Regions from separate parts of the Acidovorax sp. FG48 genome, predicted to be linked through region 1. Evidence: predicted binding sites of a transcription regulator. Region 1 holds the regulator's gene; the other holds the start of a gene.
The links. Region 1 encodes FliA, which starts transcription of late flagellar genes. Its sites were predicted from a motif close to CTAAAGTTTNNNNNNNNNNNGCCGNTA; they were not measured.
Positions count from the first base shown of each region.

Region 2: the regulator FliA is predicted to act here: its motif matches at 2,070-2,096, upstream of ACODSU_RS25040 (flagellin N-terminal helical domain-containing protein).

Region 1 is NZ_JBMDJH010000009.1:9,429-12,836, forward strand. It holds gene flhF (flagellar biosynthesis GTPase FlhF) at 1-686, shown strand, start outside; gene ACODSU_RS14050 (hypothetical protein) at 679-1,476, shown strand; gene ACODSU_RS14055 (RNA polymerase sigma factor FliA) at 1,643-2,359, shown strand; gene ACODSU_RS14060 (hypothetical protein) at 2,483-2,857, opposite strand; gene flgM (flagellar biosynthesis anti-sigma factor FlgM) at 2,900-3,220, opposite strand; gene flgA (flagellar basal body P-ring formation chaperone FlgA) at 3,315-3,408, opposite strand, start outside.
Region 2 is NZ_JBMDJH010000040.1:2,026-5,433, forward strand. It holds gene fliD (flagellar filament capping protein FliD) at 1-547, opposite strand, end outside; gene ACODSU_RS25040 (flagellin N-terminal helical domain-containing protein) at 709-1,932, opposite strand; gene ACODSU_RS25045 (flagellin) at 2,307-3,408, shown strand, end outside.

The DNA.
Region 1 (3,408 bases):
TATATGAACAGGGCGGCATCTTCGCCATGGTGGGCTCGACCGGCGTGGGCAAGACCACCACCACGGCCAAGCTGGCAGCGATGTGTGCACGCATCCACGGCCCCGGCAGTGTGGGGCTGATCACACTGGACACCTACCGTGTGGGCGCGCACGAACAACTGCGCACTTACGGGCGCATGCTGGGCATCGTGGCCCACTTGGCGCACGACCGTGCCGCGCTGCAAGACCTGCTGGGCCTGCTCAGCGGCAAGAAAATGGTGTTGATCGACACCACCGGCGTGGCCCCCAGGGACCCCCGCAAGCGCGACATGCTGGATGTGCTGGACCTGCCCCATGTGAACCGCCTGCTCGTGCTCAACGCCGGCTGCCATGGCGACACGCTGGATGACGTGCTGACCGCCTTCAAAACCGACGGCTCGCAACAGGCCATCCTGTCCAAGGTGGACGAGGCCGTGAAGCTGGGCCCCGCCATCGACGCGCTGATCCGCCACCAGATGGTGCTGCGCGGCGTGACCAATGGCCAGCGTGTGCCCGAAGACTGGGAGCGTGCCAACGCCCACCAGCTCATCAGCGCCTCCATGCGGTCGCCCGCCAAGTCGGCCTTCGACCCCAAGGCCACCGACCTGAACTTCTTTTTTTCGCACTCTCCCGATACCGTGACGGAGGGGGGATTGGTCGATGCTTGATCTGGGTTTTCATCAGGCGGCCAGCCTGCACAGCCTCACCCCGCAGGCGGAGCTGCGGCTGCTGGCGGTCGCCAGCCAGGGCAACACGGCGAATGGCCTCGAAACGCTGTGGCAGATCTGCGCCAGCCTGCAGCGGCTGGGCTACCCGGTGGTGGTGCTCGACGGCACGGCGCAGGAGTCCGACGACAGCCCCGGGCTGCTGCACCTGCTGCAACACGCCACATGGAATGACGGTGCCAGCCTGAACCTGGGCGCCACTGCGTCTTCGCTCGCCGTGATTCCGGCGGCCAAAGGGCTGCAGCACCTGAGCCGCAAGGCCGGTGACACCGCCCGATCCCCCATGGAAAGCCTGTTGCCCTACTTCAGGACCTATGGCCTGATGGTGATTCACGCACCGGCGTCCACCCTGGGGCCCCTGCTCACCCACACGGCCACGGTGCCGCTGGTGGTCATGGGCAGCGGCGCAGCGGGGGTGATGACGAGCTACAAGAGCCTCAAGCAGATCGCGCTGCACACGGGCTTGCCCTCCATGGTGGCAGCCTTGCTGCACAGCAACACGGCCGCCGAACGCCGCAAGGCCCAGTCCCAGTTGATGACACTGCAGGCCTGCGCCGAACGCCATCTGGGCGGCCCCATTCGCACCACCACCATTGCCACGCAGAACCCCCAGGATCTTCAGCGTCTGGCCTTGCAACTGCTGGAAAATGCGGGCACCATGAACGGAGCGCTGGCTGCGCTGACACCCAGCAACTTGACAGGCATGCCTGCGCATTTTGTCCGGAGCCACTGACCAGAGCCTGTGATGCACCTCTACGTACCCACGTTGACCCGCACTGCCCCCAACGGTCTGGCCAGTCGCCAGCCCCGCGAGGCGGATGAAGTTCGGGCGATGGCACCCCCAAGCGGCTCCAGAACAAGATCGCATACCCGCCTTACCAGTGCATAACACCCTCTCTATGTACACCGCCAAAGGCCAGCTTGATCGCGATGCCATGATCCGCCAGCATGTACCGCTGGTACGGAGGATTGCGCACCACATGATCGCCAAGCTGCCTCCCAATGTCGAACTGGATGACTTGATCCAGGTCGGCATGATGGGGCTCGCCGAAGCCCTCTCGCGCTATGAAGTCGCGCAGGGCGTGCAGTTTGAAACCTTCGCCACCCAGCGCATCCGGGGCGCCATGCTCGACGAGTTGCGCGAGGGTGACTGGATGAGCCGCAGCTCGCGCAAGAGCCAGAAAGACATCGAGCACGCCGTGCACCGGCTGGAACAAAAGCTGGGCCGCAGCCCGCTGGAGTCTGAAATAGCTGGCGAAATGGGCATGAGCCTGGCGGACTACCAGAACCTGCTGGGCAAGGTACGCGGTACCCAGCTGGTGTACCTGGAAGACATGACGCATGGCAACGACGACGAGGACGGTTTTCTGGACCGCCACGTTGCCGACAGCGCAGCCGACCCGGTGGAGCTGCTGCGCGATCAGCGGCTCAAGACATCACTGGTCAACGCCATCAAGACCCTGCCGGAGCGCGAGCAGCACATCATGGGCATGTATTACGAACATGACATGAACCTCAAGGAAATTGCCGCCGTGTTGGGCGTGACCGAGTCTCGGGTGTGCCAGTTGCACAGCCAGTCGATTGCCCGCCTGCGCGCCAAGATGCGCGCACACTGAGCCCGCGCGTCAGGCCACGAGCCGGGCAACACAAGGCATTGCGGGGCCAACAGTTTGGATGGCTGCGCGGGCGGGCACCTCTTGCGCCCTGGCCCGCCCCTCCCTCAGAAAAGTCTTTGGTGCTCAGCCCGCAGAGCGGTAGATGCGCGCCACGCCTGGCGCAGCTCCGCGCGCGCCCAGGCCGTCCCCGTAGGTAGAAGCTGCATTGGACGGAGGCAACAAGCCCGCGGCCTGGCGGTCGGTGACGGCGGCCAACCGGGCCAGGCTGTCACGGTGCAAAGTCAGCATGGTGCGGATGGCATCCGCACGCTTCTGCAGCGAAGCCGGTAGCGGCATGCCACGCGCGGCGGCTTGTTCGAGCGCACGCGAAAAGTCGGCCGCTGCATCGCGCAAGGCCGTACTGTGTTTTTCCAGAGAGAGGGGATCTGCCGCGAGAAGTGCGGCGGAGACTTGTTCGATCCGCTGTTCAACAGCTGAGAGAGATTCTTCCAGAGTCATGGCGCATTGTGCGACGGATTGCGCCCTCTAACAAAACGCCGATCAGCCCCGGGAGCGGGACAGGATCTCCTGGGCGTTGGACAGCAGTTTGTCGGCAATGGCTTCCGCGTCGACCGAAAATTCACCCTTCTCGATGGCAGCGCGCACGGCCTTGACCTTGCCTGCATCAAAATCGGCCGTGCTGCGGGTGGCGGGGCTGAGCGCGCGGGCTGCGGTGGACACCGTGACGGGCACACCGGCGGATGACGCAACCAGTGCGTCTTTCGTGGCTCCTTCCGCCGCGCTGGCGGGAGCCTTGGCTTGCTTGGCAAGCCCCGTCGGCGGCAACCCGCCCGGCAGTTCCGGTGTTTGACCTATCTTCATCGCTCTCTCCACCACCCCGTTGGATGTGGGGCATCAGTAGCAATGTTTTCGACCCATTTGGCCCGGACTTTAGCCATTTATTACCGGGGCGTCATCACAGAGTGACATCCACCGTCCCAGAATCGTTCACAGTTCCGCTCACGATACGCCCATTCTCCATGCGAACACGCACAGTCTGTCCGGCCGAG
Region 2 (3,408 bases), on a different contig from region 1:
CCGTGGCATCGCGCAGTACCGTGGCGGTTACATCGGTAGTGGCATCATTGATCGTCGCCGCGATCTTTGTCAGGGAGTCCGTAGCACTCACCGCGATGTCCACTTTCGATGGGGACTTTGGTGTGAACATGGGCGGAGGACTGGTGTGCAACCAAGTTCCCAACTGGATCGTCAATGTTCCGGCACCGACAGGCGCATCGGCTGTCGCGATGGCCGTAGAGGCCACCGACTGGGCACGAGCCAACTGCTGAACGCTGATGCCAAACGATGTCGCAGTGGCTATCCCCGAAATACTCGCGGACACAGCGCTACTGTTAGAGGACGTCACCGACATCCCATTCCACCCACTGTCGCGCGTGAGTTTCGACGCCGCATCCGAGAGTGTCGACATCAGTGACTTGAGCTGCGAATACGTCGATATTTTGGTTTGGATGGAGGTAGCAGCGGTTTGTAGCTTAGCGATAGGACGCTTTTCCAGCGCCACCAGCTTAGTGACTATAGAGTCAACATCCAACCCGCTACCAATGCCTGCAGATGAAATGGCCATGTCAACCTCCTGAACAAGTCCATTGGACGGACTTTGCAAAAAACACTGCGTGATTTTTGCAAAATCAGCCCCACGCAAAAGCCGGAAAAGCGGCGAAGGGGCAAGCCCCGTCGCCGCTTTGCAAGACCAAGAATACTCTTGGCCCGCTGCTGCTCCTCAGCTTAACGCAGAAGGGACAGCACACCTTGTGGCAACTGGTTAGCCTGCGCCACCATCGCCGTACCAGCCTGCTGCAGAATCTGGGTGCGCGACAGGTTCGCTGTTTCCTTTGCGAAGTCCGCGTCCACAATCCGCCCTCGCGACGCAGACAGGTTTTCCACTTGAATCTCAATATTACCAACCGAGTTCTCGAAACGACTTTGCAGGGCACCGAGATCAGCGCGGGCCGAGTTGACCTGGTCGATGGCGCTATCGATCTTCTTGAGTGCCACCCAGGCGTTGGCCTGTGTATCCACCGACAGGGTGTCGATACCCAACGAATCGGTCGTCGTGTCTGTCGCGCTCAACTGCGCTCCAGCATCCCCGACAACCGCCGCAGCATAACCAAAATTGTCCGCTGTGAAACCGCTCAGGGTCAGTGTCGCAGCGTCACCACTGCTGTCCAGCTTGGACGACATCAGATCAATGGTGTAGTTGCCATTGTCCTGCTTGCTCAAGAAGGCCGTCACACCTGAATCAGCCGACTTGCGGTTGATGGCCTCCACCAACTGACCCAGTCGCTCGGTTCCTGATTTGGCTTCCTTGATCGTACCCAGATCCCAGGTCGTGGTGCCATCATCAATCTGCAAAGTCGTGCTGTCGGTGATTGCCGCCAGATCGGTGATGGTCGTTACATCGATGTCGGTGGTCTTGTCGTAAGCGTACACGACATCCGCCAAGCCCTTTGCAGTGGTATCGGTCAAAGCGCCGACGGTGATGTTGTCGCCGGAATTGGCACCTACCTGGAACACGGCGCCCGAGAACGTACCATCCAGAATTTTCTGACCGTTGAAGCTGGTCTGCTTGGCCACACGGTCGATCTCGTCGGTTAACTGCTTCACTTCCGATTGCAGAGCCGCACGATCGGCCTTGCTGTTGGTCGCGTTGCCTGCCTGCACGGCCAGTTCGCGCATGCGCTGCAGCATGTCGCCGACCTTGCCCAGCGAGCCTTCGGCCGTCTGCGCCAGAGAAATACCGTCGTTCGAGTTGCGCGCCCCCACTGTCAGGCCCCGCACTTGGGTGTTCATCCGCTCGGAAATAGCCAGACCAGCCGCATCGTCCTTGGCACTGTTCACACGCAGCCCTGAAGAAAGGCGCTGCATGGAAGTTTGCAGAGAGTTTGCGGACATGCCCAAGTTCCGCTGTGCAGTCAACGAGGCGATGTTGGTATTGATGGTAGAGGCCATTTGAAAGCTCCTTATTAACTAAATTCCGGCTAACCGCCGATCACAACGCCAGCACCGGTCTGGCAGCCTAGACCGGACGGCAGCACGAACATCCGTCACTGGCCGGTCAACAGATTGATTCAATCCGTTGTGTTTGTTTTCGGGGATTCCCGGCAAAACTTGAGGGCGCCAGCGTTTTTTTTCTCCACTCGAACGCTCGCCCCCCCGAATCACGGTCAAAAGAACTCAAACAAGGCGGCTTTTTCAACACTTTTCCGGACTATGCGCTGGGCCCAGATGCGCAGAATCAGGTCACGGATCAACCGAAGTCAGCGCCTTGATGCTGGCGCTACCTCCGGCGGGCAGGCCGGACTTTCGTCCCAAGGAGATTTCTAATGGCCTCTACCATCAATACCAACATCGCCTCGCTGAACGCACAGCGGAACTTGGGCATGTCCGCAAACTCTCTGCAAACTTCCATGCAGCGCCTTTCTTCAGGGCTGCGTGTGAACAGTGCCAAGGACGATGCGGCCGGTCTGGCTATTTCCGAGCGGATGAACACCCAAGTGCGTGGCCTGACAGTGGGAGCGCGCAACTCAAACGATGGGATTTCTCTGGCGCAGACGGCCGAAGGAGCACTGGGCAAACTCGGCGACATGCTGCAGCGCATGCGCGAACTGGCCGTGCAGGCAGGCAACGCGACCAACAGCAAGGCCGACCGAGTAGCGCTGCAGGCTGAAGTTAGACAGTTGACCGATGAAATCGATCGTGTGGCCAAGCAGACCACATTCAACGGACAAAAGATCCTCGATGGCTCATTTTCGGGCGCGGTATTCCAGGTAGGCGCCAATTCCGGCGACAACATCACCATCGGAGCGCTGACCGACTCGCGCGCCGCAGGCCTGGCGGATGTGGTGTACGCCTACGACAAGACCACCGATATCGATGCAACGACCGTCACCGATCTGGCGGCAATCACCGACAGCACAGCGTTGCAGATTGATGATGGCATCCATACCTGGGATCTGGGTCCGATCAAGGAAGCCAAATCGGGAACCGAGCGCATGGGTCAGTTGGTTGAGGCCATCAACCGGAAGTCGGCCGATACCGGTGTGACTGCCTTCTTGAGCAAGCAGGACAACGGCAACTACACCATTGACTTGATGTCGTCCAAGCTGGACAGCAATGGTGACGCTGCGACACTGACCCTGAGCGGTTTCACTGCGGACAATTTTGGTTATGCCGCTACGAACGTGGGCGCTGCGGGAGCGCAGCTGAGTGCAACGGACACCACGACCGATTCGTTGGGTATCGACACCCTGTCGGTGGATACACAGGCCAACGCCTGGGTGGCACTGAAGAAGATCGATAGCGCCATCGACCAGGTGAACTCGGCTCGCGCTGATCTCGGCGCCCTGCAAAGTCGCTTTGAAAGCTCCATCGCCAACATTGAAATCCAGGTGGAAAACCTGTCTGCGTCGCGAGGGCGGATTGTGG